3 regions of the Erwinia sp. 1181_3 genome follow, and region 1 is predicted to be linked to each of the others. Evidence: predicted binding sites of a transcription regulator. Region 1 holds the regulator's gene; each other region holds the start of a gene.
What was found. Region 1 encodes Fur, which represses iron uptake genes when iron is present. Its sites were predicted from a motif close to ATAATAATGAGAACNACTATCAA; they were not measured.
Positions count from the first base shown of each region.

Region 2: FY046_RS15535 (siderophore-interacting protein) is a predicted target of Fur. The motif match lies at 8,479-8,501, and genes of this name have one in related genera.
Region 3: ftnA (non-heme ferritin) is a predicted target of Fur. The motif match lies at 1,937-1,959, and genes of this name have one in related genera.

Region 1 is NZ_VTDE01000002.1:749,598-760,012, reverse strand. Features, by position in the region: gene nagB (glucosamine-6-phosphate deaminase) at 1-404, opposite strand, end outside; gene nagE (PTS N-acetyl glucosamine transporter subunit IIABC) at 740-2,686, shown strand; gene glnS (glutamine--tRNA ligase) at 2,844-4,511, shown strand; gene FY046_RS07925 (LysR family transcriptional regulator) at 4,565-5,443, opposite strand; gene FY046_RS07920 (MFS transporter) at 5,536-6,894, shown strand; gene FY046_RS07915 (hypothetical protein) at 6,882-7,271, shown strand; gene mtr (tryptophan permease) at 7,388-8,635, shown strand; gene fur (ferric iron uptake transcriptional regulator) at 8,740-9,183, opposite strand; gene fldA (flavodoxin FldA) at 9,581-10,111, opposite strand; gene ybfE (LexA regulated protein) at 10,253-10,415, opposite strand, start outside.
Region 2 is NZ_VTDE01000005.1:228,371-238,785, reverse strand. Features, by position in the region: gene FY046_RS15570 (carbohydrate ABC transporter permease) at 1-899, opposite strand, end outside; gene FY046_RS15575 (carbohydrate ABC transporter permease) at 1-1, opposite strand, end outside; gene FY046_RS15565 (extracellular solute-binding protein) at 909-2,144, opposite strand; gene FY046_RS15560 (ROK family protein) at 2,316-3,254, opposite strand; gene FY046_RS15555 (SIS domain-containing protein) at 3,251-4,273, opposite strand; gene FY046_RS15550 (DeoR/GlpR family DNA-binding transcription regulator) at 4,461-5,231, shown strand; gene FY046_RS15545 (ABC transporter ATP-binding protein) at 5,407-7,239, shown strand; gene FY046_RS15540 (GNAT family N-acetyltransferase) at 7,259-8,389, opposite strand; gene FY046_RS15535 (siderophore-interacting protein) at 8,582-9,487, shown strand; gene FY046_RS15530 (LysR family transcriptional regulator) at 9,495-10,406, opposite strand.
Region 3 is NZ_VTDE01000003.1:454,958-465,372, forward strand. Features, by position in the region: gene FY046_RS10565 (tagatose-bisphosphate aldolase) at 1-636, opposite strand, end outside; gene FY046_RS10570 (sugar-binding transcriptional regulator) at 835-1,812, shown strand; gene ftnA (non-heme ferritin) at 2,208-2,717, shown strand; gene FY046_RS10580 (c-type cytochrome) at 2,776-4,002, opposite strand; gene FY046_RS10585 (GMC family oxidoreductase) at 4,016-5,794, opposite strand; gene FY046_RS10590 (gluconate 2-dehydrogenase subunit 3 family protein) at 5,791-6,516, opposite strand; gene FY046_RS10595 (ABC transporter substrate-binding protein) at 6,747-7,874, opposite strand; gene FY046_RS10600 (GNAT family N-acetyltransferase) at 7,964-8,482, opposite strand; gene FY046_RS10605 (porin) at 8,622-9,743, opposite strand; gene FY046_RS10610 (LysR family transcriptional regulator) at 9,854-10,415, opposite strand, start outside.

The DNA.
Region 1 (10,415 bases):
ATGAACAGGTGAATTTTGCCGTAAGAACGGATTTTTTCCTCATATTGGCGACATTCTGCGTCAATATCCGGTGCATTACCATTGAGAAGGTTGATGTTTTCACTTGAAATATCAACATGATCAAAAAAGTTACGGAACATAAAACTGTGGTAACTTTCCGGGTGCTCTTTCGGCAGGCCGACATATTCATCCATATTGAAGGTCACAACATGCTTGAAGCTGACCTGGCCCGCTTTGTGCATATCAATAAGATGTTTATAGGCTTCCAGCGGTGTGCCTCCAGTGGGTAAGCCCAGGACAAACGGACGATCGGCGGTAGGATTGAACGCATTGATGCGATTTACAATATGGCGTGCCGCCCATTTTCCGACCTGGGCTGGTGTTGCCAGAGGAATCAGTCTCATGTTGCACCTCGTATATAAGCAGAGTTAGGTATTAAGTTAAAACGGTGCTCTGTCGTTGTTCTGGTAAGCGTAACGCGATTACCATCATGCAACAGAGGGATTTGTCCGTTTTGATTTTTCGAATCATAAAATAAGTTTGTGCTGTTGACCAGCCATATGCTAAGAATAATGCGTTTTTAGGTGATTTTAATCACATATATGACGGTTTAATTTGCGAAGCGAATTAATTTTTTTTTACACTTCGTTTCGTGGTGTGTAGTGTCGGGCTGACAAAAAAAACCGTGAAAAAAAACAGACGGTTTTTGCCGCCTTAACGGGTCTCATAGGGGGAAATGGTGAATATTTTAGGATTCTTTCAAAGATTAGGGCGGTCGTTACAGCTGCCAATAGCCGTGCTGCCTGTTGCTGCACTGATGCTGCGCTTCGGCCAGCCTGATTTACTCAATATGCCGTTTATTGCACAGGGCGGCGGGGCGATTTTTGACAACCTCGCACTGATTTTTGCTATCGGTGTGGCGTCGACCTGGTCTAAAGACAACGCCGGTGCTGCCGCGCTGGCTGGTGCTGTGGGTTACTTTATTCTGACCAAAGCGATGGTGACCATCAACCCAACGGTCAATATGGGTGTGCTGGCGGGGATTATTACGGGCCTGATAGCCGGTATGACCTACAACCGCTGGGCTGACATCAAACTGCCTGACTTCCTGAGCTTCTTTGGCGGTAAACGCTTCGTACCTATCGCGACGGGCTTTTTCTGTCTGGTGCTGGCGGCGGTGTTTGGTTATGTCTGGCCTCCGGTTCAGGCGGCAATTCATTCCGGCGGTGAGTGGATTGTCTCTGAGGGGGCTTTCGGTGCGGGTATCTTCGGTTTCGTTAACCGTCTGCTGATCCCAACCGGTTTGCATCAGGTGCTGAACACTATTGCCTGGTTCCAGATTGGTGAGTTCACCAATGCGGCCGGTGCTGTGGTCCACGGTGATATCAACCGCTTCTATGCGGGTGACGGCACGGCGGGGATGTTCATGTCCGGGTTCTTCCCGATCATGATGTTTGGTCTGCCGGGTGCTGCACTGGCGATGTATCTGGCTGCGCCGAAAGCGCGCCGTCCAATGGTTGGCGGTATGCTGCTTTCTGTTGCGGTGACCGCATTCCTGACGGGTGTGACCGAGCCGCTGGAATTCCTGTTTATGTTCCTGGCGCCGATGCTGTATCTGATCCACGCCTTGCTGACGGGCATCAGTCTGTTTGTGGCGACAACGCTGGGCATTCATGCCGGGTTCTCTTTCTCTGCGGGCGCCATCGACTATGTATTGATGTATAAATTGCCTGCGGCCAGCCAGAATGTGTGGTTGCTGCTGGTGATGGGGCTGGTGGCCTTTGTAGTCTACTTCGTTCTGTTCAGCGCAGTGATCCGTATGCTCAATCTGAAAACGCCAGGCCGCGAAGATGAAGGCGACCTGCTGGTAAAAGATGAAGCGAACAGCAATACCGAAGAGGGCTTGGCAGACCTGTCCCGCCAGTATATTGGTGCGATTGGTGGCTCGGATAACCTTAATGTTATTGATGCCTGCATCACTCGCCTGCGTCTGTCCGTTAAAGATGCATCGCTGGTGAATGATGCACAGTGTAAACGCCTGGGGGCTTCCGGGGTGGTGAAACTGAACAAGCAGACCATTCAGGTGATTGTGGGTGCGAAAGCAGAATCCATCGCCGAAGAGATGAAAAAGCAGATTGCTAAAGGCCCGGTTGCTGCCGCAGCGGCGAGCTCGAAACCTGTTGCGCCAGTCGCCGCTCCGCAGGCAATACCCAATGCGGCTAAAGGGGTGATCGGTACACTGGTTGCACCGGTTAGCGGTAAGGTTGTTGCCATTGACCAGGTGCCTGATGAAGCCTTCGCCAGCAAAGCCGTGGGCGACGGCCTGGCCATCTTGCCAACCGGTAGCACCGTTGTTGCTCCGGCTTCCGGTACGCTGGTGAAAATCTTTAATACTAACCATGCATTCTGTCTTGAAACCGAAAACGGCGTCGAAATTGTAGTGCACATGGGGCTGGATACGGTTGCACTGGAAGGTAAAGGGTTTACGCGTCTGGCTGAAGAAGGCTCAACGGTAGTGGCGGGTCAGCCAGTACTGGAAATGGACCTTGTCTTCCTGAATGCGAATGCCCGTTCGATGATCAGTCCGGTGGTGATCAGCAACATTGATGATTTCGCGGGATTAACGCTGCTGGCCGGTGAAACCGTGGTAGCGGGTGAGACCCGAATCGTTGAAATTAATGGCTAACACCGTCGACTGATGCGACTGTGACAGGGCGGGAAGCGATTCCCGCCCTTTTTTTATGTGATTCCCGCAACAAACGGTTGTTTCCCCTCTCTGCTTTGTGGATCATACTCCGTTATTTCATAGCTAATTTAAGCCATGCACTATTGAGGAAATTGAGATGAGTGAGGCTGAAGCCCGCCCAACTAACTTTATTCGTCAGATCATCGACGAAGATCTGGCGAACGGCAAGCACAGCTCAGTGCATACCCGCTTCCCGCCTGAGCCGAATGGCTATCTGCATATTGGTCATGCGAAATCGATCTGCCTGAACTTTGGCATCGCACAAGATTATCAGGGGCAGTGCAACCTGCGCTTCGATGACACCAACCCGGTGAAAGAAGATCTGGAGTTTGTTGAGTCGATCAAGCGCGATGTGCAATGGCTGGGTTTCACGTGGAGCGGTGAAGTACGCTACTCATCTGATTATTTTGAACAGCTGCATAACTATGCTGTTGAACTGATCACCAAAGGGCTGGCTTATGTTGACGAACTGTCGCCTGAGCAGATCCGTGAATACCGTGGCAGCCTGACGTCAGCGGGTAAAAACAGTCCCTACCGCGATCGCAGTGTGGAAGAGAACCTGGCGCTGTTTGCCAAAATGCGTGCCGGTGGCTTTGCCGAAGGCACCGCCTGCCTGCGCGCTAAAATCGATATGGCTTCCAACTTTATCGTGCTGCGCGATCCGGTGATTTACCGTATTAAATTTGCTGAACATCATCAGACCGGTAACGCCTGGTGCATCTATCCGATGTACGACTTTACCCACTGCATCTCGGATGCGCTGGAAGGCATTACCCACTCCCTGTGTACGCTGGAGTTCCAGGACAACCGTCGTCTGTACGACTGGGTGCTGGATAACATCACTATTCCCGTTCACCCGCGTCAGTATGAGTTCTCCCGTCTGAATCTCGAATACGCCATTATGTCTAAGCGTAAATTGAGCCAGCTGGTGTCTGAGAATGTGGTGGAAGGCTGGGACGATCCTCGCATGCTGACTGTTTCTGGTCTGCGTCGCCGTGGTTACAGCGCTGAGTCTATCCGTGAGTTTTGCCGCCGTATCGGCGTGACAAAACAGGATAATATCGTTGAGATGGCTGCGCTGGAATCCTGTATTCGTGACGACCTGAACGAAAATGCACCGCGCGCGATGGCGGTGATGGATCCGGTTAAAGTGGTGATTGAAAACCTGCCTGCGCATCATGACGAGATGATTAGCATGCCGAATCATCCGAACAAGCCCGAAATGGGAACACGTGAAGTGCCGTTCAGCCGTGAGATCTATATCGATCGCGCTGATTTCCGAGAAGAAGCGAACAAGCAGTACAAACGTCTGGTGCTGGGCAAAGAAGTCCGCCTGCGTAACGCTTACGTGATCAAAGCCGAGCGTGTGGCGAAAGATGACGAAGGCAACATCACCTGCCTGTTCTGTACCTGCGATGTGGATACTCTGAGCAAAGATCCGGCTGACGGCCGTAAAGTGAAGGGCGTGATCCACTGGGTATCGGCTGTTCATGCGCTGCCAGCGGAGTTCCGTCTTTATGATCGCCTGTTCAGCGTGCCGAACCCGGCAGCGGCAGAAGACTTCCTCGCCAGCATCAACCCGGATTCTTTAGTGATCCGCCAGGGCTTTGTTGAGCCGGGTATGCAGCAGGCGGAAGCCTCTGCGCCGTATCAGTTTGAGCGCGAAGGTTATTTCTGTGCCGATAGCGTGTATTCCAGTGCCAGCAATCTGGTGTTTAACCGCACCGTTGGCCTGCGTGATACCTGGGCAAAAGTGGGCGAGTAAACCGCTATTTGCTGATAAAAGGCCGCCGATGCGGCCTTTTTTTCGTCTGCTACTTATAATTCGGCACACAGATAATCAATAAACATCCGCGTTTTACGCGGCAGAGCGGTGCGGGTGGCAAAGACAGCGCTGACGGGCTGTACCGGTAGCTGCCAGTCATTGAACAGAAGCTGTAATTCTCCGCTGGCCAGATCGTCTGTCACCAGCCATTCAGGCAGCACCGCCACGCCCATTCCGGCCAGTGCCATCTGGCGCATAATCTGCGCAGAATTGGCGCTGTAACGTGCTTCGCTTTTCACTTCACAACGATCCTGCCCGCGCTGGAAATGCCAGCGGCCGGGATGGGAGAGATTACTGTTGTGTATCCATGGCAGGGTGCCCACCTCACTGAGCTGTTGCAGCGAATAGCGCGCCATCAGCAGCGGCGACGCCACCAGCACAATACGGTATTCCCCCAATTTGCGACTCTTTAGCGAGGAGTCGCGCAGTGTGCCGAGGCGGATAGCCACATCCAGTTTGTTGCTCACCAGGTCATCAAGCGAGGCACCGACGTTATAGCTCAGGGTGAGCCCGGGGTGACGCTGGCAAAAACGGGCTACGGGTGGCATCAGGAACTGCTGGCCATACTCCCAGGTGGAGGTGATACGCAGTTCCCCCGATAGCGGCTGGCTGTCATCGGTGATGCGACTTACGGCAAGGTCGATATCGCAGAAGATCCCCTTAAAATCCTGGTAGAGCTGGCTTCCGCTCTCTGTCAGCGCCAGGTTACGGGTATTGCGCGTCAGCAGGGCGACGCCGAGTACCTGTTCCAGTGTCTTAATATGCAGGCTGACCATCGCCTTACTTAAGCCGAGATTATCGGCGGCGCGGGTAAAACTGCCGCTTTCCACGACCGCAAAAAAAGTGTGAATTTTATCCAGTTGAGCATGCATGGGATTGTTTACTTATATCGAACAATCTTTTCACTGTATGCCAGTCGATCTCCGTGGTCAATCGCCGCTATGCTGCGCCCGGAGGTATGACTATGAGCTATCGCTACCGCATAGCAGTAATTTTCCTGCTCGGCTTCTTTATTGATTGTATTAATATTTTTATGTCGGCGATTGCGCTGCCGGAGATGGCGGGAGAACTGCGTATAGCCAGCGGTTCGCTCGGCTGGGTGGCCAACAGCTATATACTCGGCTTGACGGTGATTATCCCAATAAGCAGCTGGCTTGCCGGGCGTTATGGTGCTCGCCGGGTGCTGGTGGCCTCGATGTTGCTGTTCAGCCTGGCGGCACTGGGCTGCGGTCTGGCAGATACGTTTATCACGTTGGTAATGTGGCGTTTTGTACAGGGTATGGCGGGAGGGTTGCTCATCCCGGTGGGGCAGGCTCTGACATTTAATCTGTTTAAGGGCAAGGAACGGGCAACCATATCGACCCTGATTATGAGCGTGGCATTGATTGCGCCAGCACTGTCGCCGCTGCTGGGCGGCATGATTGTCGACAGCCTCTCATGGCGCTGGATTTTCTGGTGCAATATTCCGTTCAGCCTGATGGCCGCTGCGCTGGCCGCGCTGTGGGTGCAGCGTGAAACGCGGGTGGCAGTCCGGCCTGATATCCGTGGCATTCTGCTGGTGTGCCTGGCACTGGCTGCCGTTCTGCTTGGGTTGTCGCAGCTTGCGGAGGCGGGGTCTCTTATTTCTGCATCGTTATGGCTGCTGGCCGCGTTGGGCCTGGCTATCGGCTATTTGCGCCATTACCATCGTCAACCCCAGGCGGTGATTGATTTGAAGCTGTTGCGTAATCCCCGGCTAAAGCTGGCGGTGGTCATTTACTACGCCGTGCCGGGCATCTTCACCGGTGTGAACCTGCTCAACATTTTTTATCTGCAACAGTGCCTGCATTTTTCTGCCGAACGTTGTGGAGCATTTATGCTGCTGTACGGTGGTGGGGCACTGGTGGCGATGCTGGTATGTGGTCGTCTTTACCATTGTCTGGGCGCACTGACCCTGTTCAGCTGTGGGTTGGTCTTACATGCAGGCGGCATCGTGCTGCTGGCGCTGGTACAGAGTCCCGAACAGGTGATGCTATTGAATGCGGCTTATCTGCTGATGGGGATTGGCGGTGGAATCAGTGCCAATACGGCACAAACCAGTGCTCTGACTGATTTTCACGATGAGCAGATGACGCGGGCCAGTGTGATATGGAATATTAATCGTCAGCTTTCATTCAGCCTCGGCGCCGCATTGTTTACACTGCTGTTTACGTTGATGAGCCGCCACTATTCTGCTGCTCAGTCTTATCATCAGGTCTTTGTTGTTGCCGCAGTTACCGGCCTGTTCCCCTTGTGGATGATTTATCGCCACGCCCGTCATAAGGATGTTGTATGTCAGCGTTAACCGAAAAAGCCTGTGAAAGTATCATTGTACTGCATCAGCTTATTGAGAAAGTGTTTCACGGAGATGGGAGCTTTGTCCCTGAGCTGTTGCGACATTTTGAACCCGATTTTATCATGGTCGCGCCCAGCGGAAAAAGTCTGTCGATGGAGGAGGTGACTGCGCTGTTCACTCGTCTGGTCGGCGAACGGCAGGGTGTTGCTATCACGATTGAACACTGCAAAGTGATCTCTCAGTTTGGCCAGGAAGTAGCGATCCAGTATCACGAGCTACAACAGCAGGGTGATAATCATACCCACCGTATTTCACTGGCGGTGATTGATTGTGGTTGTACGCCACCTCGCTGGCGCTATTTGCAGGAAACAATGGTGGTCAGTTAATTACTGTACTAGTTCGTGAGTGTGATTCTGTGTAGACTATGCGGCATTCTTGCCGTTTAGCCAGTGGATTATCCCGGTTTATGGCATGTTATTTATTGCATTCGCTAAGGGATTTCATGGCTACACCTGCTTCTGCTGTTCGTCTGCCGTCAACACTCTGGGGGGCGTTGATTATCAGTGGCACCATTATTGGTGCCGGGATGTTCTCGCTGCCGGTAGTGATGTCCGGTGCCTGGTTTGCCTGGTCCTCCGCGCTGCTGATCGTGACCTGGTTCTGTATGCTGCTGTCCGGATTACTGTATCTGGAAGCCAGCCTGCATTATCCCATCGGGGCGAGTTTTGATACGGTCACACGCGATTTACTTGGGCGTGGCTGGAACCTGATCAACGGTTTGTCCGTGGTCTTTGTGCTGGGGATCCTCACCTATGCGTACATTTCTGCCAGTGGCGCGATTATTCAGCACAGCCTTAATCAATTAAATGTCGGAATATCGGCACGTATGGCTGGGCTGCTCTTTACGCTACTGGTGGCGCTGTTTATCTGGCTGGGAACAGCGGTTGTCAGCCGGATGACGCTGATTTTTCTCGGCGCGAAGATCCTCACCTTTTTGATGATTTTTGGCGGCCTGCTGTGGCATGTTCAGCCGGCTATTCTGCTCGACAGCCAGGGAGCCGATCGCGATTATCTGCGATATCTCTGGATAGTGGTGCCGTTTTGTCTGGCCTCCTTCGGCTACCATGGCAACATTGCCGGGTTGACGACTTACTACCATAAGAATGCAGGCCGCGTGAGCCGTTGCCTGATTTACGGCACGCTGCTGGCTCTGATGATTTACTTTATCTGGATCATCGGCACGATGGGCAATATTCCCCGCAGCGAATTTAAAGCGATTGCCGCGCAAGGCGGTAATATTGACGTACTGGTGGGGGCGTTATCCGGCGTACTGCACAATCGCTCTCTGAATCTGTTACTGGATATCTTCTCTAACTTCGCCGTTGCCTGTTCATTCCTCGGTGTCAGTCTTGGCTTTTTTGATTACCTTGCCGATCTCTTTAAACTGGATAACTCCGCGTCCGGAAGATTAAAAACCACGCTGCTGACGTTTATTCTGCCGCTAACGGCCGCGATGATCTGGCCCAACGGTTTTCTGCTGGCAATCGGTTATGCCGGGCTGGCCGCGACGTTGTGGGCTGTTGTCACGCCAGCGCTACTAGCCTGGCAGTCACGTCGACGTTTTGCCACTGCCACGTGGCGAGTCAGAGGGGGGATGGCACCGATTGTGCTGGTTCTGCTGTTTGGTGCACTGAATGCCGTGGTCTCGTTGCTTTCATATGGTGGCTGGCTGCCGCTCTATACGCGATAACCTTTTGAGACAGATTGGCAGCGTTTTAGCCGGGAGGAATCGCTATAACGCAGGCATAAAAAAACCGGTGGCAAGCCACCGGTTTTTACACTGAACAGTGCAGATTATTTGTCGTGCAGAGTCTCGTCTTCACGACAGTCACCCAGAGAACAATGGCCATAAAGATACAGGCTATGGTTGCTCAGTTTGATACCGTGACGCGTGGCGATTTCACGCTGACGTTCCTCAATGTATTCGTCTCTGAACTCAATAACTTTACCGCAGTCCAGGCAGATCAGGTGATCGTGATGGTGCTGCTGAGTCAGTTCGAAAACGGATTTACCGCCTTCAAAGTTATGGCGGGTAACGATCCCCGCATCATCAAATTGGTTCAGCACGCGGTAAACGGTGGCCAGACCAATTTCTTCGCCCATATCAATCAGGCGTTTGTACAAGTCTTCCGCACTGACATGATGGCCCTCTGGTTCCTGAAGCACTTCCAGAATTTTCAGTCGGGGAAGCGTGACTTTCAGGCCGGCCTTCTTTAATGCGGTGTTATTGTCAGTCATGCGGATATTGTCCTGTTACTTTGCTAGTCACTTAGTGGCTGAAAAGCCCTGAACATCGGTCGACGCTAAAAGATGAGTGCGTCTCAGTATAGAACTGATACTCCGAAATGAAAACCATAAGGGGTGCCTGAAACCGCAATGGATGTAAGGATAAGTGTCATTACATCCAGGGTAGCACGCGCCCGAATTAGGCTGGGTTAACATTTCAATCTGCATCATCTTCACCGCTCTTTGGGCGACTCACATCCTCAAAGAGTGGGGCAGGTGCTGAGTAAGCGGGTAACCGATGGGGTTATTGTACAGTTTTGCAGATGAAAGTTACAAACATGTATCTATTACTTCTATAGGAAAAACCACTTACTTGATGTGAGATAGCTCCCACATCAAGCGGCTATGGTTATGCTTCGATGATATCTTTTAGCTGAAGTTCATCAAAAATTTGTTTTACCCACTTTTCAACGCGTTCGTTGGTGAGCTCTGGCTGGCGATCTTCATCAATGGCCAGGCCAAGGAAATGGTTATCATCTGCCATGCCTTTCGAGGCCTCGAAATGGTAGCCTTCGCTCGGCCAGTGGCCGACAATCACTGCGCCGTTCGGCTCAATGATGTCGCGGATGGTGCCCATTGCATCGCAGAAATACTCGGAATAGTCTTCCTGATCGCCGCAACCAAACAGCGCAACCAGTTTACCGTTGAAGTCGATTTCTTCCAGCGTTGGGAAGAAGTCATCCCAGTCGCACTGGGCTTCACCGTAGTACCAGGTTGGGATGCCAAGCAGCAGAATATCAAAGGCTTCAAGGTCTTCTTTGCTGCTTTTAGCAATATCACGAACTTCTGCAACATCTTTCCCCAGTTGCTTCTGGATCATTTTTGCAATGTTTTCGGTATTGCCTGTATCGCTACCAAAGAAAATGCCGACGAGTGCCATGAGTTTAATAACCTCTTGAATCTTAATGATATGGTGACTGCTGATTTTTTCGCAGATATCGCTAATGATAACAGACCGTCGTGAGCGGATAAATGAGTAATGCTGCCGGTTTTGTCGCTGAGTGCTAAGGCCCTGATACCATCAGGACGGATGACGTTGCAACTGTTCCAGCAGCATTTCTTCGATCAGTTCACTGCGGCTGATATTGCGCTCGAAAGCTAGCTGATTCAGGACATCAACCGCGTCGCTGTTCATTTTCAGTTCGACACGCTTCAGGCCGCGCACTTTATCGCGCTTGAGCTGA
Region 2 (10,415 bases), on a different contig from region 1:
TCAGCAAGACTCCTGCGGCGCTGGCGGTAGAGCATCGCCATATATAGCGCAATCAGTACGCTACACATCAGCGTCATCAGAATGGCGTAAGCCGCACCGCTACCGGCCCGCAGATAGCTGAAGGATTCCTGATAGACATAGAAACTGAGGGTTTTGGTGCTGTCGACCGGGCCGCCGCGCGTCATCACATAGATAATGTCGAACACTTTGAAGGCGTCGATGGTGCGTAGCACCAACGCCACACTCAGTGCACCGACAATGGCCGGAAAGGTGATGGCGCGAAAACGTCGCCACGCCGGCGCACCGTCCAGACGTGCAGCTTCATACAGATCTTCAGGAATCGACTGCATGGCGGCCAGCACCAGCAGTGTCACCAGCGGATAGTTTTTCCATACGTCAGCCAGCATCACCGCATTGAGGGCTGAGTCCGGGGAACCGAGCCAGCTGCGGTAGCCGTCGATAATGCCTGCCTGAGTCAGCAGCGCATTGATGCTGCCGTAATCCGGGTTGAAATTCAGTCGCCACATCATGGCGTTAACAATGGTGGGCAGCGCCCAGGGCAGGATCACCAGCACGCGCAGCACGTTGCGCCCGATAAATTTTTGGTTCAGCAGCAGCGCGACGAGTACGCCGATCACTCCCTCAAGCGCCACTGATATCATCGTGAAATAGAGCGTACGGCCAATCGCCGCACGAAAATCCGGGTCGGTCAGGGCGTAGAGGTAGTTATCCAGTCCGATGTAGCCGGTCTGTGCACCGCTGCCAATCAGCTCGGCATCGGTAAAACTGAGCCAGATAGTGCGCAGCAGTGGCCAGGCGGTTAACAGGGCCATCACAATCAGCATGGGTGCCAGAAGCACCCATGCCTGACGCTGCTCACGACGTTGCAGACTGAGCATGGCGTTCCCTTAACGCAGTCGGGCTGCGCTTTTCGTCACCGCTTCCATTGCGGATTGCGGCGTTTGCTGGCCCTGAAGGACCTGCTGCAGTTGCTGTTGCAGACTGTTCGACAGACGTGAGTAGTCGGCGGTAATCGGGCGCATCAGCATCACATCGAGGGATTTTTTCGCGGCTGCGATTAACGGCTCCTGGCCTTTCTGCACGGCGGGATCGTCGTAGGAGTCTTTCCAGACAGGCAGGCTGAGTTTGGCGTATTTATTCTGCACCGGCTGGGAGGTCAGGTAACGGATATACTGCCAGGCCTGATCCTGGTGGGCGCTGGTCTGGGTCACGCCCAATCCCATCGAACCGTTCATTGCTGCGACTTTGCCCGGTTGTTCAGAGGGAGCCGGAACAATTCCCACATCACCGGCGACCTTGCTCTGCTTCGGATCGTTGGCCATGTTGTACATATAGGTCCAGTTCAGGGCAAAGGCCGCATCGCCATTGGAAAACACCTTACGCACGTCCTCTTCCAGATACTCGCGTGAGTTCGGGTTTGTGACGCCTTTATCCAGCGATTCTTTCATAAAGGTGACGGCTTTCACCGATCCGGCATCACTGAAGTTCAGCTTACCGTTCTGGTAGAACTGGCCGCCAAAGGCTGACACCAGGGTGGTGTAGTCGCACACCAGCGCTTCAGCCTGGGACCAGCTCCACACCAGCGGATATTTAACGATGCCTTTATCCTGCAAAATTTTGGACTGATCCATCACCTGCTGCCAGGTGGTCGGTGGGTTCGCAATACCTGCTTTAGCGAGCATGGCTTTGTTGTAGAAGAGGTATTTTGTATCGAGGATCCACGGCATGCCCCACAGTTTTTTGTCCCAGCTGACCGTACTCCAGGCGCCGTCGAACACCTTCGCTTTCTCATCGGCGCTGACCTGGCGGGTGATATCTTTTAGCAGGCCAAATTTGGCAAATTCTGCGGGCCACATATCGTCAAACAGCACCACATCGTAGCCATCGCTACCTGCGCCGCGTGCCGCGATAATTTTATCGTGCAGGGCTTCATAGGGCACAAATTCAAGATTAACGGTGACACCCGGATTGGCTTTTTCAAAATCGCTGGTCATGGCACGCACGTCGCTTTCGCTGTAGGCGGCCTGAGACATAAACAGGGCGTTGAGTTGGGTTTTTGCAGAGGCAGCGCCGGAGGCGCTCAGAGCAAGCAGGGTCATCAGGCAAGCGGTGGATCTCTTCATTACTTACTCTCCATTTAACCTAAAAAGGAAGCGGTCAGAACACGTTCTTATTCGCCTGGATCAATAGAATGGCTGAGCCGCACAACTTAACCGGCCCAGACATTTATTATTGTCGTAAATATTTCAAAGGTAGAACTTTATTATCAAGAACTGCTTTATAGGTCGTGCTTATTATGGTTGACGGGTTCCCCTGAGTGTTGGCAGTATCGCCGCCCCGAGCGCGCCCGCCGCGTCGCCCAGAGAAGATGGAATAATATGCTTGTTAACCGCATAGCCGCTGGCCCGCGCCAGCGCTTTCTCCATTCCTCCCTGAAACAGCGGAAACAGTGCTGCTGCGCTGCCGCTGAGAACCGTCACATCCGGTCCATACAGCGCCAGCAGGGTATTTAGCCCCCGGCCAACGATCTGGCCGTACTGATAAAGAATGCCGCTGATGCGCGGATTTGCCGCGGCCAGATGGCTTAATCTCTGACTGAGCGTGGCATCCCAGCGCAGGTCGGGAATCGCGGCGGTCAGCGCCTGCTGTAGCCAGCCGCGTGAGGCCAGCATTTCCCAGCAACCCTGCAATCCGCAGTAACACACTACCGGGTCATCGGAAACCGGGATGTGGCCCGCTTCCGGATGGCTGCCATCAATGTTGCGAAACGGGGTGCCGCCTTCCAGCATCGCTACGCCAATTCCCGTACCGAGTGTGACCATCAGCATGCGGCCGCTGCCCTGGCCTGCCCCTAAGTGAAACTCACCGAGGGCGGCGGCAACGGCATCGTTGTCGATTGCCACGGGGACACCCAGCAGTACCCGCAACTGTGACACCAGTGGGAAGCCGGAGAAGCAGGCCAGCGTGTCCTCGTTTTCAATGATCTCATTGTTCATGTTCACCGGGCCGCTGGCACCGATGCCGAGGCTGGCTAAACGCTGCCCGGCGGGCACTAACTGACGCACTTTCTCTGCCAGTGCGCTGGCACGTTGCCAGGCGGGCAGCGTGGCGAACCACGCGGTCGGTACGGTTTCTGACGCGATTTCGCGCTGCCCGGCCAGCAAAATAATGCGTGTGCCGGTACCCCCGATATCCATGCCTGCCTGTAGAGAGAGTGCGTCAGAGGTTGTCATGTTTTCACCGTTATCTTTTGGCCGTAGAGAAATTCCCCTGGTATCCGCCCATTGCCACGCGCCAGCGTGACAGTCAGATGCTGGACCCACAGCATTGCACACAGTAAACGCGGCAGCGGTTCGGTGGGTGTGGGCAGATGCACGCTGTCGGCGTACTTCTCCGGCCCTACGCTGACCACCAGCGTCCCGTTCTGGCGCAAATCGGCTGCCAAGGTGTTCAGGGTGTTGTCGCTGCCATCACCAAACAGGAGGGCCAGCATCCCCGCGCCGGAGGTTTCCATCGGACCGTGGCGGAACTGGCCACCAATAAAACCTTCTGCGGCCACTTTGGACGCTTCTTTGGTAATCAGTGCTCCGGTTAACGCCGTAGCGGCATCGGCCCCGATACCAATCATCGCGACGCGGGGCAGGTTATGGGCCAGCAGCGCATCGCTGAGCGTTTGTGCTTCGGCGCGCTGGCGAATAATTTGCGCGATATCGGGCAGAATAGCATGCACGGTCGCCAGCAAAGGTTTCTCATTCCGCCCGGTCAGGGCGTACAACACCCGGTAACTGGCGACTAACGTGTTGAGGTAGCTTTTCGCACTGACGGTGGCTTCTGACCCGCTGTGCAGCAATACCTGAACCTGTGCCTTTTTTGCCAGTTCGCTGGCGGTATCATTGGTGATGCCAATCAGCGTTTTTGGCGGGGTGATACTGTTCAGCAACGCCACCACTTCGCCACTCATTCCTGACTGCGATGTCAGCCACAGCAGACTGTTGGCGGTGACCAGGTTTGGCATATCGAGCAATCTGCCCGCATCAATACGCCATACCGGGTAACCGCGCTCGATCAGTTCACGTTCGATCGGGATCAGGGCGTAATCAGAGGATCCCATTCCGGCCAGCACAATACGATCGTAGTGATTGAGATCCAGTGCGCTGAGTGCCTGCGGTAGCTGGTAAGCTAACTGGTCACGCAGGGCCTCGACCTGCTGCTCAATATCTTTTTCGTAGTCGCTGAGAATCGTTGCTGACATCGATAGTGCCCTCCCGAAAGTTGTTACCGATGAGTTAAATGTAGCTGCACGAATTCGTGCAGTCAATGTGCATTATTCGCGCAATAGCACACATATTTGCCTGTTTTTTGTCTGCTATACTGACATCAGGGCAATGTTCGTACAGTATGTGCATGAAAGTGTGCAGGTATCGCAACAGGAAGGACACATGAGCGCATCAAAAAGACGATTGCAAATAATTGAGATGATCAGGGAAAAGGGCTATCTGAACGCCGTAGAGCTGTCCGAAGTGTTCGGTGTTGATAGTTCGACTATCCGCCGCGACCTGTCGTTGCTGGAAAAAAACGGGATGGTGATGCGCACGCATGGGGGATTGCTGCCGGTATCCGGCGTGACGGAGAGCAGCCTGGATACGCCTTACAGCGTACGCCGTCAGATGAACAATCCGGCGAAAGCGGCGATTGCACGTTATGCGGCAAGCCTGGTGCAGGACGGTCAGTCGTTGATCCTGGATAACGGCTCCAGCGTCTATGAACTGGCGCTGGCGTTGCGCGATAAGCGTAATCTGACTGTGGTGACCAATGACGTCCTGACCGCCGTGGCACTGAGTGCCTGCCCGGGGATCACCATTCACGTCACCGGGGGCATGATGCTGAATGCTGTCTATACCCTGATTGGCCAGGAGACGGTGGATAAGATTAACAGTCTGCACGTCGACTGGGCGTTTCTTGGGGCGGAAGGGGTGCACTTTGACAGCGGTATCACCAATATCAACACCGTCGAAATCCCGGTGAAGAAGGCGATGATCGCGGCGGCAGAGAAAACCGTGGTGCTGGTGGACAGCAGTAAAATGGGCTATCGCGCGCTGGCACATGTGTGTCCGTTGGCGGAAATCGCGCTGATTATCACCGAGGAGTCCCCGGCCCTGAAACAGCGAACGAAATATGGGGATCGGCTGCGGGTAGTGACGCTCGCGTAGCGGCGTGGCGAGGCCCGCAGGGATGCGGTCGTTGCTTATTCGGCATGCTCAAACTGGCCTCAGACCCGAAGCCACACTGTCAGCCACTAAAATTTGTGGGAGGCTCTATGAGGTCGACCCTCACCCCGGTTATGCACTAAGCTGAACAATCCTGCCGTACACATGAGCCTGCTTTATGCTTTATCGCCGTTTTGAAAGGATGATCAACATCTTCAGGGATGCCCCGGCCGACATGCCACCCAACAACCTCTGGGCATTCTATCTGTTCTATCTGCGTCAGGTGTGGCCGTGCTTCGCGCTGTTACTGGTGATTGGACTGGTAGCCTCACTGATCGAAGTAGCGCTGTTCCGCTATCTCAGCCGTATCATCGACCTGGTGAATAGCAGCCCCACCGCCACCTTCTTTAGCGACCACGGCAGCGAACTGCTGTGGATGGTGGTGGTGGCGCTGATCTTCAGGCCACTGTTTATTGGCCTGCACGACCTGTTGGTGCACCAGACCATCAACCCCGGCATGACCAGCATGATCCGCTGGCAGCATCATAACTACGTGCTGCGTCAGAGCCTGAACTTCTTCCAGAATGATTTCGCCGGACGTATCGCCCAGCGCATTATGCAGACGGGCAACGCGCTGCGCGACTCTGCGGTGCAGGCGGTCGATGCCCTGTGGCACGTGCTGATTTACGCCGTCACCACGCTGGTGCTCTTTGCCGAAGCAGACTGGCGGCTGACCATCCCGCTGTTGATCTGGATTGTCGGTTACGTGTTGTGCCTGCGCTACTTTGTGCCGCGCGTCAAAGCCCGTTCGGTGGCGTCGAGCGATTCCCGTTCCCGTCTGATGGGCTGCATCGTTGACGGTTACACCAATATCACCACCCTGAAGCTGTTTGCCCACAGCGATCTGGAGCGTCAGTACGCCCGCGAGGCGATTGGCGACCAGACGGTAAAAACCCGCAGCCAGGGACGTATGGTCACCGGCATGGATGTGGTGATCACTACGCTGAATGGTCTGCTGATTATCAGCACTACCGGGCTGGCGCTGTGGCTGTGGACGCAGTCACTGTTAAGCGTTGGGGCGATTGCGCTGGCTACCGGGCTGGTAATCCGCATCGTCAATATGTCCGGCTGGATTATGTGGGTGGTGAACGGCATCTTTGAAAATATCGGGATGGTGCAGGATGGCCTGCAAACCATTGCCCAGCCCGTCAAAGTCAGTGATAAAGACCAGGCTCCGGCGCTGCGGGTGCAGCAGGGCGAAATCCAGTTTGAGGCTATCCGCTTTAACTACGGCGGCGAACGCACGGTGATTGATGACCTGCAACTGACCATCCGGCCCGGTGAAAAAATCGGGCTGATTGGCCCCTCCGGCGCGGGAAAATCCACTCTGGTGAATCTGCTGCTGCGGTTATATGACCTGAACGGTGGCCGCATCCTGATAGATGGTCAGAACATTGCCGATGTCACTCAGGAGAGCCTGCGTGCACAGATTGGGATGATCACCCAGGATACCTCCCTGCTGCACCGTTCGATTCGCGAGAACCTGCTGTACGGTCGGCCGGATGCCAGCGAAGAGGCGTTAACGCGCGCTATTCATCAGGCGAAAGCCGATGAATTTATTCCCCTGCTGTCCGATCCGCAGGGCCGCACCGGGCTGGATGCCCAGGTGGGTGAACGCGGCGTGAAGTTGTCCGGTGGGCAGCGCCAGCGTATTGCGATTGCCCGCGTACTGCTGAAGGATGCGCCGATTCTGATTATGGACGAAGCCACTTCCGCGCTGGATTCCGAAGTGGAAGCGGCGATTCAGGAGAGCCTGGAGACGTTGATGGGAGAGAAAACCGTGATTGCGATTGCCCACCGGCTATCGACCATCGCCCGTATGGACAGGCTGGTGGTGCTGGAGCAGGGCCGGATTGCCGAAATTGGCAGCCACAGCGAACTGCTGGCAAAAGGCGGCCTGTATGCGCGCCTGTGGCGTCACCAGACCGGCGGATTTGTCGGCGAAGGATGATGGTCATGCCCGACGGGTATCACTGCCCGTCGGGCTGCCGCCACGGTAGCGAGGCTTTGGCTTCCTCTGCCCAGTTGCGCACGCCTTCACGCTCCTGATGCAGGAAATCGGCGACCGCATCGTGCAGCCCGGCGTGGCGCAGCAGGTGCCAGGATTCTGTCAGCACCGGTTCGAAACCACGAATCAGCTTATGTTCACCCTGAGCACCGGCATCAAAACGCTGCAGCCCGTGCTCAATGGCGTACTCCATCCCCTGATAGAAGCAGGTTTCAAAATGCAGGCGGTTGAACTCTTCCAGGCAACCCCAGTAGCGGCCGTAGAAGGTGTTGCCATCCACCAGACTGAACGCCATGGCCACCGGCTCTCCGTGCTGGCTGGCGATCACCACGCGAATCGTTTCCGGCATGCGCTCGGCCAACAGGCTGAAAAACAGGCGCGGCAGGTAAGGCTGACGGCCGCGCACGCGGTAGGTATTGGCGTAACAGGCGTAAACAAAATCCCACTGCGCCTCCGTCACCTCTGCGCCCTGATACCAGACAAACTCCACGCCCTGGCTGGCAACCAGCTCGCGCTCTTTGCGCAGCTGTTTGCGCTTGCGCGAGGTGAGGAGGTCGAGAAAATCCTGGAAATCGCGAAAACCCCGGTTGTGCCAGTGATACTGGCAGCCGAGGCGCGGCAGCCAGCGCGGATCCTGCTCCAGCCCCTGGCGAATAGGCTCATCGCTGAAATTAATATGGCCGCTGAAGAGCTGCCGTTCGGCCAGAAACGCAGGTAAGGCCTGTAACAGCTGCGCGGCCTGGCGATCGCTCCCAAGCAGTCGTGCGCCGCTGACCGGACTGAATGGCACCGCCGACAGCCACTTCGGATAATAAGGAATCCCTGCCCGCTCGCTGGCCTCTGCCCAGGCGTGATCGAAAACGTATTCTCCCATCGAATGATTTTTCGCGTAGCCAGGCATGGCCGCACGCGGCGTTCCCTCTTCCATCCACAGCAAATGCTGCGGCAGCCAGCCCGAAGCGCGGCTGACCGCACCGCTCTCTTCCAGAGTGGAGAGAAAAGCATGACGTAAAAAAGGCTGAGAGTTGGGGGCCAGGGCATCCCACTGACTGGCCGGAATATCGGCCAGTTGCGTCAGGACAGTCAGGGACATCGGCGTGCTCCGCATTTACCACAGGGAAAGCGCTACGTTGACGGCTTTTTGCGCCGGGATCAATCCGTTATTCCATGAGGGTGATGTAAAGAAGCCTCGTTCTCATTCTCATTATCATCTGGCTTTGCTATTCTTGCCGACCTTATGTGCGTTATCACACGTGCGCGGCTTTCAGGTTTACAAGGCGGGTTTATGGCGAGTGTTCAGGGTTATCGCTTGTTTAATGTAGTGCTGGCGCGTAAGCAGGTACTTTCTCCTTCGATGCTGTGCTGCGTATTCAGCGGTGATGACGTGCGTCAGATGAAAATGGATGCACCGGATCAGCGGATAAAACTGCTGTTTCCTTCCCTCAACGGCACGCCCTCAACGTTGACCGATGAGGGTGATAAAACCTGGTGGGAAACAGCCCGCGCGATGCCGCAGGATATCCGTCCGATTGCCCGTACCTATACCCTTCGTCACGTCAATGCTGATGCCGGAGAAGTAGAAGTCGAGTTTGTGATGCACGGTACCGAAGGCCCGGCTTCGGCCTGGGCGCTGAATGCTGAGCCGGGTGCAGCGCTGCAAATGGTGGCACCAAATCGCGCCTGCCCGACCAGCAGCGGTGGCTACGAGTGGGACCCGCACCCTGACGTGGAGCGCGCGCTGGTCGTTGCAGATGAAACGGCACTCCCGGCGGCGAAAGCGATCCTTGAACAGCTGGCTGGCTGGAGCAACCCGCCGCAGTTACAGATGTTCCTGGAAATGCCGAAACGCGGCGACTGTGTTGATCTCAGCCACTATACTTTTGCCGACATCCACTGGCTGCCGCGTGAAGAAACCGGTGCCTCTCATGGTGAAGCGTTACTACAGGCGGTGCAGCAGCGGGTGATGCTGCCGGAAAGTGCGCTGGTGCGTGGTGAGCTGCATGAAGAGAAGGATGGCGATATCCTCTGGGACCGTGCCGATAGTGGAGATAAACGCTTTCACGGCTGGGTTGCTGCCGAGTCCAGCGCCGTTAAACAACTGCGCCGCTATCTGATTGGTGAGCGCGGCCTGTCGCCGGAGTGCATCAGTTTTATGGCCTACTGGAGCCGTGGCCCGCGCCGCAACGACTAACCCTCTGTTACCGGCGGACCATCAGCAGTGGGCTGACGTTTTTCAGCAGGTTATAGAACCAGGTTTTGGCGGTGATATCCCCGATCTCGGTGTGCCCGTACAGGTACACCTCAAGATTCGGTAGCTCAAACGGCAGTTCGATGATGCGCCCGTTGCCTCGTGCGACATAGATTTTCGCCGCGCTGGAGGGCAGCGTCACCAGCAGTTCGCTGGAGGCAATCAGCTCGCCCAGCGCCGCAAAGTGCGGGACTTCCAGCGCAATGCGGCGCTCATAGCCATACTCTTTTATCCGCTCTTCCACCATATAATGCCCGCTGATGGTCGACACAATAATGTGTTGTTCCTCCAGGTAGGCATCCAGCGTCAGGGTGTCGCCAATGCGCGGGTGCTGGTCGTTCAACAGGCAGACATAACACTCGTCCATAATCCGGTCACGCTGCGCCAGCGAAATACTCTCGTTACGGCTGCACAGCGCGGCATCGACCTTTCCGGTCAGCAACCATTCATCCAGTTTTCGCATCTCTACCGGGATCACCTCCAGCTGCACGTTAGGGGCAACGGCGCGCAGATGTTTCACCAGACCGGGTAGCAACAGCAGTTCGCCAAGGTCAGAGAGGGCGAGACGAAATTTGTGAAAGGATGTGTCCGGAGAGAAGCTGCGGGTGTCTGCCACCGCCTTCTCAATGCCACTGAGAGACTTTTTAAAAACCGTATAGAGCTGACTGGCGGTGGGAGTCGGTTGCATCCCTTTACGGCTGCGTTTAAACAGCTCATTACCCGTCGCAACCCGCAGCCGGGCTAGGGCATAGCTGGCAGAGGGCTGAGTAATGAACAAACGTTCGGCAGCCCCGCTGACACTTTGGGTTTCATAAATGGCGATAAATACCCGCACCAGGTTGAGATCCATGTTAGCTGGCATATAGCCCTT
Region 3 (10,415 bases), on a different contig from region 1:
TCCAGGATACGGGATCTTCAGCACTTTGGCACCCAGCTCCAGTGACAGTTTGGTGCCTTCATAGATCAGTGACGGCACACGGCTTTTATACGCGTCGTCCGTCTCTTCCGGCAGGGGATAGGTAAGAAACTCCACCACCAGCAGCAGATCTTCGCGGGCAAAGTCTTCGATGCAGTGGCGCAGAATATCGAGGTTATGTTGATTCGCATCCGGGCGGTCGGCGCGTAAATAGACCATAATTTTACCGCCGTTAGCGCCCAGCTCGCGCACACGGCGGGCACTGATGCCCTCCACAAGGCGTGAATTGCGGTAGCCTTCCGGGGTGGTATCAAAACCCGACGCATCCAGGCCAATCAGCAGAGCGGTATCGCGATTGATGATCCCGTGATCCACCAGATCCGGTACAGCACAGACGGCATCCACCAGCACGCAGGAAGCCTGACTGGCGAGATAGCGGGTGATATCCGCCTTGATACCGCCGAGCTGCTGCTCGGAAATGGCTTTTTGCTGGTCGGGATCGGCACTTAACAGCGTTCGCATCGCACCGCGCTGGTCGCAGGCAATCACCAGCATCGCGCCGTTGCTGCCGCAAATTTGCTGATAACCGCGCAGTTCAGAAGTGGACATGTGTGACATTAGGGTGAACTCCTATACAGATTACAGGGTAAAAAAGCCGTCGTAGACGACCCGAAAGTTACCTTTAGCCTGTGTGCACGACGCCGGGCTGTTGCCGGTGAATCTCCAGTCCTGTCAGGGGTTTCAGCCACCTGTGCACGTTGCAATTTTGCTGGTGTTGAGCAATAATTCTCCAACCGATGAACTGAGTGTAATACATTGCAGAAAGGAATTACAACCCTGAAAGAGCCACTTTTACAAGATCCCGCCACCACGCGGGCAATGATGCATATGGTGGCGAAGCTGCACTATCAGTCCGATATGTCGCAGGTCGATATCGCTAAAAAACTGGGCGTGTCCACCGCCACGATCTCGCGTCTGCTGACCAAAGCGCGCGCGGCGGGGATTGTGCGAATAGAGGTGATTGAGCTGACGTCCCCTGAGGAGATCACGGCGGATCTGATTGCCCGGCTGGGGTTAAAAACCGCTGCCGTGGTGGAGTCCCCACCTGCCAATATCCTCAGTGCCCTGAATGCGCCGCTGGCCTCGCTGCTTCAGCAGGCCGACCTGGTCAGTGGTTCGGTCGTGGGCATTGGCTGGGGACGGGCGGTACGTGAAGTGACGCTATCCGGCCTGCCGCGCCTGCCGGGGGTGATGACGGTGGCACTCAACGGCGGTATGCAGCAGGCGGCAGCGCATTTTCAGATTAACGAATTTGTGCGCCAGGCCGCAGAACAGATGGAGGGAACGCCGCATTTCCTGCACGCGCCCTATATCTCGTCGCCGGTGCTGCGTGATGCATTTCTCTGCGATCCGGGCGTGCAACAAATTACCTCGCTATGGGATAAGCTGGACGTGGCCATCGTGGGCGTCGGCCTGACGCATCATGCGCCCCACCCCAGCGAAACCAGCACGGCCACCCCTGATGAGCAGGCGCTCAGCCATGCAGCGGGCGATGTTCTGCGCCACTACGTGACCGAACAGGGGGAAGTGCTGCACTGGGAGGGCGAACAGCGGATGATTGCAGCATCACCAGACCAGCTTCGTCAGACCCCGTTATGCATCGGGGTGGCGGCCACGGCAGAGAAAGCCGCCGGGATTATTGGTGCCGTACGTTCCGGCATGATCAACGCACTGGTGACCGATATTAAAACAGCTCAGGCCATCCTCGACCGTCTGGTCACCGAGCCGCAGTAAACCATAACTGCCTTTATCCCTGGCGGATAAAGGCAGTTCATTCTCTGTAAAAATAACACCTTATAAGAAATAACCTATTACGGATTAATTCTCATTCCGTAATATTGATCCAATTTATATTTTAATAGGAATAGTTATCATAATCATTTAAAAAGCAGAACTGTTTATATTCATCATGGAATGATTATCACTTACCAATCATACTCTTAGGCGATAACAATAAAATTAGCCTATGCTATATAAAACGGTTTTTATTTTATCAATCTGCGTGCATAATGCGCAGAAATCACCTGTTTTACTCGTTATACTTCACGTTACAGAAACATTCACTCTGTCCCTGTAACATGAATTATTGAGAGTAATAAATCGCAAAATATAATGTTAAAGGAGTCACCATGCTGACTAATGAAATGACCGCTCAGTTGAACGATCAACTGAATCTGGAATTCTATTCTGCCAACCTGTACCTGCAGATGAGCGCATGGTGCAACGACAAAGGCTTCGAGGGTGCGGCTGCGTTTATGCGTGAGCACTCCACAGAAGAGATGCAGCACATGCAGCGTCTGTTCAACTACCTGAGCGATACGGGCGCGATGCCGGTACTGGGCACCATTGAAGCCCCACCGGTCACCTTCAACTCCCTGCACGAAGTGCTGGAGCAGGCTTATCAGCACGAGCAGTTGATCACCGCTAAAATCAACGAACTGGCGCACGCAGCCATGACCACCCAGGACTACTCCACCTTTAACTTCCTGCAGTGGTATGTGTCTGAGCAGCACGAAGAAGAGAAGCTGTTCAAATCTGTACTGGATAAACTGGCACTGGTGGGTAACAGCGGTCAGGCCCTGTTCTTCGTGGATAAAGATTTGCAGAAACTGAGCGAACCTGGTGCACACCAGGCGTAATCGCTGACAAACGTCGCCCCTTTTTCAGGGACGACGTTTTTTTCCTTTTCTTGCTCTTTTACTCCCCTTTCCGCAATTTTTTCACCTGCTCCGCCGTCACATCGCTGGCCTGATTTCCCCAACTGTTGCGCACATAGTTACTCAGCTCGGCCACCTGTTGATCCGTCAGCCGCCAGCCAAATCCTGGCATTCGCATACCTGTCAATGCTCTTTCTGTCACCGCAGCCCGGCCTCCGTGCAAAATCATTGAAACCAGTGACGAAGGATCATCCCCCAACAGCGCCGGGTTACTTGCCAGTGCCGGGAAGGTGTGAGTGTATCCCCGACCATCGCTACGGTGGCAGGCGGCACAGTTATCCTGATACAGCGCCGCCCCCGGATATTGAGCTTCGGCATAATCTTCACTGGCTGGCGAAGAAGAGAATTTACCGGGAGGCAGGCTCTTCAGAAACACCGCAATAGCACTAAGATCCGCCGGCGTAAGATGCTGCGTACTCTGCTGCACCACATCGGCCATGGAACCAAATGCCATTGTGCGGTCGTTCTGCCCTGTTTTCAGGAAATTGATAATATCCTGCTGCGTCCAGCTCCCCAACCCGCGAACGTTGTTGCCCCGCAGATCCGGTGCATGCCAGCCGTTAATGGTTCCTCCGGACAGATAGGCGCTGTCATTGTGGTCCAGCCCTTTTTCCTGCATCGCTATACCGCGTGGCGTATGGCAGCTACCGCAGTGCCCCGGAGCCATCACCAGCCAGGCGCCCCGGTTCCACTCGGCGCTTTTCAGCGGGTCGTTAAGATAGCGTTCATCGTCATGAAACATCATATTCCACACCCACAACGGCCAGCGTATATTTAACGGCCAGGGGATATCGCTTTTTCGGTTTGCCTGCCGGACGGCAGGAACCTCCTGTGTGAAGTACGCATACAAATCGTGCAGCTGCTGGTCGTCAAACTTGCTGAACGCGGTATAAGGCATCGCCGGATACAGATAATGACCATTCCGGGCCTTCCCCTCACGAAGCGCCCGCGCAAAATCCTGATAGCTGTATTGACCGATGCCGGTTTGTGCATCCGGGGTAATATTGGTGGAGTAAATAGCCCCGATGGGGGTATCCATCTTCAGTCCCCCGGCAAAAGGCGTGCCTTTTTCTGCGGTGTGGCAGGCTGCACAATCTGCCGCCAGGGCCAGATAGTGCCCCGGACTGATGCTGCGCTCAGGCACAGCGGCAATGCTGTTACTGGCCACTGCCAGCAGCACACACAGACCGTATTGTCTGATATTCATGGCTCACTCCCTGTCAGGCCTGCACCAGCGGTCCGGGCTGGGCGAAATATTGAGTACGGATGGCGTGCGCTGCCCACAGAGCAGTGGCGCAAACAATACCGGTGGGGTTGTAGGCAAGATTTTGAGGGAAGACAGATGCCCCCAGCACAAACAAATTGTGCACATCCCAGCTTTGCAAATATTTGTTAACCACACTGTTTTTCGGGTTATCACCCATCACAGTCCCCCCCGTGGTATGCGTGGACTGGTATGGCCGCACATCATAGTGGTCACCGGGCTTCATAAAACCCGATTCAACCTGCTGTGCCCCCATTACACGGGCTATCTGCTCCGCTTTGCCTTGCATAAACTGCGTCATTTTCAGTTCATTCGGCTGCCAGTCAAACGTCATGCGCAGCAGCGGCTGGCCGTGGACATCCTTGTAGGTCGGGTCGAGGTCGAGATAACACTGTTTATACGGCATGACCGATCCCGATGAACCGATGGTCATGGTGTGCAGATAGTGCTGTTTGATGCTTTTTTTCCAGCCGCTGCCCCACTGCGGGGATGCCGCAGGCAACGGCATCTGCTGGATCGGCCGTCCGCCGCTGGTGGCAGCCCCGATGGTGGCGCCGCCAATAAAACCCAGCCCGCTCTGGTCAAAATTCCCGGCATTGAAATCATCAATAAACGTCCCGGTCACGCCAGAGGCGGCAAACGGATTAAAGTTATGCTTCTCGCCAAAGAACAGATTGAGGCTGCCATTCATCTGGTAAGCATAGTTACGGCCAACCACGCCCTCTCCGCTCTGCGCATTGTAGGGTTTACCTATCCCCGACAGCAGCAGCAGGCGAACGTTATGCAGCTGGAAGGCGCTGAGGATCACCAGATCCGCAGGCTGTTCATGCTGTACCCCCAGCTCATCCACCCAGGTCACGCCAGTGGCTTTTTTCCCACTGGCATCGGTATTAATACGCAACACCTGTGCCTGAGTGCGCAGCGAAAAGTTCGAAAACTGGCGAAGTGAAGGCAGGATAGTTGACTGCGGCGAGGCTTTGGAACCGTTGAAACAGCCGAAACGTTCACAGAACCCGCAGTAGTTGCAGACGCCCAGCTGCACACCATAAGGGTTCTTCCAGGCTTCGGTGCAGTTGGCTGCCGGAATAGGGAACGGGCTGTACCCCAGGCTTTCTGCCGCCCGGGCAAAAAGCTGCCCGGCATACTGTTGCTTCAGGGGCTTTGTCGGGTAAGGTGCACGCCGTGGCGCTTCAAACGGATTGCCCCCGGCGACGGTCTCCCCACGGAGGTTACCCACCTGCCCTGCTGTGCCGCAGATTTTTTCGAATTTCTCAAAGAAGGGTTCCAGCTCCTGATAACTCACCGGATAGTCCTGCAACGTCATGTCCGCCGGGATCACGCTGGCCCCGTAACGTTCGGTGACGGTACTGTGCATCTTCAGGTCGGTTTCCCGAGGCCGCCACAGCATCCCGTTCCAGTGAACCCCCGCCCCGCCTACGCCGTTACCGGGCAGGAAAGAACCAAAGCGGCGGTAAGGCATGGCATGGTCGGCTGAGGTGTGGCGCACCGTCACCGTCTCACGCGCCGGGTTCTGGAACAGCTTCAGCCGGATACCGTAGGTCAGTTCATCCGTTATGCGCGGGTAAGCAAAGTCCGGCCAGGTATCGCGCTGTTCACCGCGCTCCAGTGCCAGGATATTCAGCCCGGTTTCCGCCAACTCGCGGGCCATCAGCGCCCCCGTCCAGCCAAACCCAACAATCACAACGTCAACCGGGGGGTGTTTGATTGTACTCATGCGCTGCGCCCCCGATAGCCAGAAATACTGACCGGAGGCAGCGGATAGGGTTTATTCGGGTTATCCATCTGATCCTGATAATCGGCACGTGCACCGGGGAAACCGATCAGCGTCCAGCTGGCCAGCGTCTGATTTCCGCCGTGCTGCGGGTCAGCCAAATAGCCCTCTTTGGTGTTATCCAGCAGTTGGGTAAAGAACAGCGCGCCAGGCAATCCGCTAAAGTTAAGTTCACCGGCTTCCAGCTGCGTTAACAGGGCATCCTGCTGCCGGGGTTTCAGGTCGGCAAAGTCTGCCTGCTCATGCTGCTGGCAGTGCTGGTCTATCGCGGCGATTCCCCGGCGGTAGATCTCGCGCGGTACCAGCGGTGACTGATATCCCAACTCCGGGATCGCCTCCGCAAACGGTGGCTGCATATACCACAGCTGACCGTGGCCGTAGGGTTGTTCCATCTGTCTGTCGATAAAAACCGGCACCCCTTCGCTAACGGCGCCGGGGCCTAGCGCATCCTCCGGGATCAGTCGGCCGCAGGCGGCAATAATAAAGCGCCATTCACGGGGGTTAAACCACAAAGGAACCGGGCCAGGAGAGACGCCCTGCGCCGGGGCAGCCTGCGCACTGAGGGGAGCGACTCCGCGTCCCACCACCGTAGCCAGCGGGATAAACGCCAGCGATTGTTGCAGGAAACGTCGCCTGCCACGGGCAACATCATCATGATCTACCATTGTCTTCTTCCTGTGAATAGTCGGTATTCAGCCCGCACAGGGGCCAGTGCTGCAGCATAAAACCTTATTTTCTGCGGGGGATAGAATAGGCGACAAAGGAAGACGACGGGGGCGGGAAACGTGTTAGCAGATATGAGTTTGGATAAAGATTATTCCAGGATAATCGCTTCAGCTCATTGATAACCTCCATAATGAACAAAGGGTGCGAATCGCACCCTTTGTTCAGAGATTTATGGCGTCGGTTTCAGGGTAACCCAGTAACCTGGCTGATAATCAATCGGCAAGAACCGCTGATGGAACTCACGGAACGTAGCGTCCGGGTCGATATCTTTAAACAACTCCGGATGCAGCCATTTTGCCAGCATCTGAATCGCGACAAACTGATAAGGGCTGTCGTAGAACTGATGCCAGATAGCGTGTGCGTTACCGTTGGTGGCCACCGGCAACGTACGGAATGCCGGACGCGCCATCAGGGCGGTTAAACGCTGGGTCGCCAGCGTCACATCCGCACCTGGCCCGACACCCACCCAGCCACCGGCCGTATTGTAGTTTTTCCAGTTCGCACCGGTCACCACCACCACATCCGGACGCGAAGCGATAATCTGCTCAGGATTCAGCGTACCGAAGGTGCCTGGGATCAGCCCTTTGGCAATATTCGTTCCCCCTGCCACTTCGACCATACGGCCGAAGTTTTCGTCGCCGAAGGACATGCAGCACTCTTCGGTATAGCCACCGGCACGATCCAGCATCACTTTAGGACGCGGGCCCTGATAGTTTTTCAGGCGTTCGGTGACGATATCGATCTGCTGCTGACGGAAGGCGATGATCTCTTCCGCACGTTCAGGTTTACCAACCAGCTGCCCCATAATGCGGATGCTTTTCACCGCGTTCTCAAACGGCTTTTCGCGGAAATCGATAAACACCACCGGGATGCCCAGCTTGTCGAGTTTTTCCGTCAGTTTAGATTCATCGGTGGCCGCTTTCGATTCCAGGTTCATCAACACCAGATCGGGCTTCAGCGTCAGCGCCTGCTCAACGTTAAAGGTGCCATCTTTCGCGCCGCCGAAGGTCGGTAGTGAAGTAATGGACGGATATTTTTTGGCGTAGATCTGATAGCTGTCAAAATCCGCTTTTGGCAGATCGTCGCGCCAGCCCACCACACGCTGGAACGGTGCATCGGTATCAAAGGCCGCCAGCAGGTAGATCTGCCGCCCTTCACCGAGGATCACGCGTTTCACTTCGGATTTGATTTCGACCTTACGGCCGCTGACATCTTCCACCACAAACGGTGCCGCCAGCAGGCTGGCCGACGCGAACAAACCGCCAGCAAAGATCACTGCTTTACCCCAGAACGTCATAGCACTCTCCACAGAGGAAATAATAATTATTCTCAATCTCAATTTTGCTGAGGAATGCTACGACGAGGCCGGGGTTATTACAATATGTGTCAGGAAATTTCGCATGAGGATGAGAAGGTAAAACGGTAGAACTTCGTGTCCACCGTCATCACCGGGAAGCTGACGGGTAGCTCCGTCACCGGGATCTCGCTAAAACCGTTTTTCTCGTAAAAACGGTGTGCCGCGAGAAACTTCGCGGTGGTTCCAAGGAAGATATCGTCCACCCTCCGGTGTCGTGCATGCATCATCAGGGTGTTAAGCAACGCAGACGCCACCCCCCACTCCCGCCCGCGATACGGCGCGGCAACAAACATCTTACGCAGCGCCGTTTGCTGTTGACCTATATCTTTCAGACCAATACAGCCCACCACGCGTTCACCAATCTGCGCCAGCCAGAAATCACCGTTTCCCTGCTGATAAAAATGGCCGATATCGCTGAGATCCGGCTGCTGTGCTGCCGTGATGGCAATGCCAAACTCCTCATTCTGGATCGGCAGGATAAGCTGTACGACGCCAGGCTGGTATTCCGATCGGTAGCGCTGGATAGTGATAAGCTCGGTGGGCATCATGCGTGGCTCCGCTGGGGTTAAGATCATTCGGCGATGCAGATTAATCTATCGCTTTTACTAATACCTTGGCGAATGAAAAATCCCCACAGGGAGATTAAATGCTCTCCGGCTATTCTGTTCGCGACTCATTGTTGGGCGCTTAAAAATCATAGTAAACCGATAGCCAGGTCTGGTCTGGGTCATTGTCAGACGCTGCGGTGAAGGTGTGTTCCAGATAAATGGAGAAGCCATAAGCCAGCTGCGTGTAAACCCCCAGATATCCATGATTCGCATGATAATTTTCATTTCCCTGCAAGCGCAGCGTATCCACCGCAAAATAGGGCTGAACGGAGTGAAGATAACGCTTGTCGATCGGAAAGGTATAACCGGCAAAGGCCTCCAGCCCATAACCGCGTCGCGCAAAATAGTTGTCGGTGCTCTGCCGTATCGTGGCAGGAACATAATGTCGATACAGGGTGGCAGTTTCGACCAGATACCAGTTGCCCGGCTGCCAGGTCATGGCAGCGCCGCTAAACTGCTGGCGATAACCGCGTTGTTTGCTGCCCGAACCTCTGACCGTGGCGTTGGTCTGATTCCAGCTGGCGCTCATCGTCAGATCTTTTGCCATCTGATAGTCAACACCAATGCCACCACCGCGTTTGCGTCGGTAATACTGGCTGTCACCCAACACCAGTTCATCCTGCGGCAGCAAATAGTCAACATAGAGCGTCAGGTCACCGAAGATGTTGGTGTACTTCAGACTATTGCGTGGGCGTTCTCCCCCGTCATAGTCCCCACCGACGCCAATCCAGTTAGCACTGGCATGCCCGTCATTGTCCCAAACGTCACTTTTTATCCCAATCGTGTCGTAATAGACGCTGTACTGGTGTCCAAAAGTGAGCGTACCGTAGCGGTCATCTTTAATGCCACCAAACAGCTTACGCTGAATCCCCCAGTTATTGTCATGATCGTAGTGGTGCTTCAGCCCGAGTACATGTGCCGTATCCACACCCAGTGAATAGAAGCCGATAACCGATGTGCCGGGCCTGAGCAGGTAATCGACGCTGAAGCGAAAACGCGTACCGCCATCATGCCCACCGTGGTTATCTTCTCCCTTATGCCAGATAAACTCCGGGCGAATACTGCCGCTGATGCCAAGACTCAGTGGGGATAACCACGGATCGGTGAAGGTGTTTTTTTTCAGCACGGTGATCGTCGCACTGGCCGAAGATGACGCAAGAACCAGCATTACGATAGCCAGCGCCTTCCCTGTTTTTTGCATCCTGAATATCACCTTATTGCTCCAACCAGCCCACTGCCGGGAGTTCTGCCAGGCGACATCATCAATAAATAGCGTTTTTCCCGCGTGTGTTTTAGTGGGATGTGCGGTGCTTAGTTCTCTTTTTGTGAATGGCAGCAATGAAGACGGAATAAGCGCGCCAGCTCTGCCCCCATCGGCGTCAGCGTACTGTCCTTCCGCTGAATGAGATAAAACGTGGCATTGGGCAGCACCTCTTTAATATTCAGCGCCACCAGCTGGTTGCCGAGGATCGGGTCGCCGATCACATCACTGGAGAGAATACTGACAAAATCACTCTGTGCGATCAGGCTGGTGCAGGCCATAAAGGTTTCGCAGGTGACGCTGATCGCCGGGGCCATGCCCATATCGTGCAGCAGATCATGCAGCAGGCGATAATAGCTACCGCGTGGCGTTGGCATCGTCCAGTCGCAGTGCTGCAATTCCGCCAGCGACGTCACGTGCTCACACGGATGCCCTTTGCGCACCACGACGCGATATTCGCGCTCCATCAGCCTTTCATAGCTCAGCTCGCTGTCCAGATGACCGGGATAGGATGTGTTGATAGTGAAATCCAGCTCGCCCTGTCGCAGCTCAGGGATCATTGAGACCAGTTGCCCTTCCACAATGCGGATCTTCACATTGGGAAACTGGCGA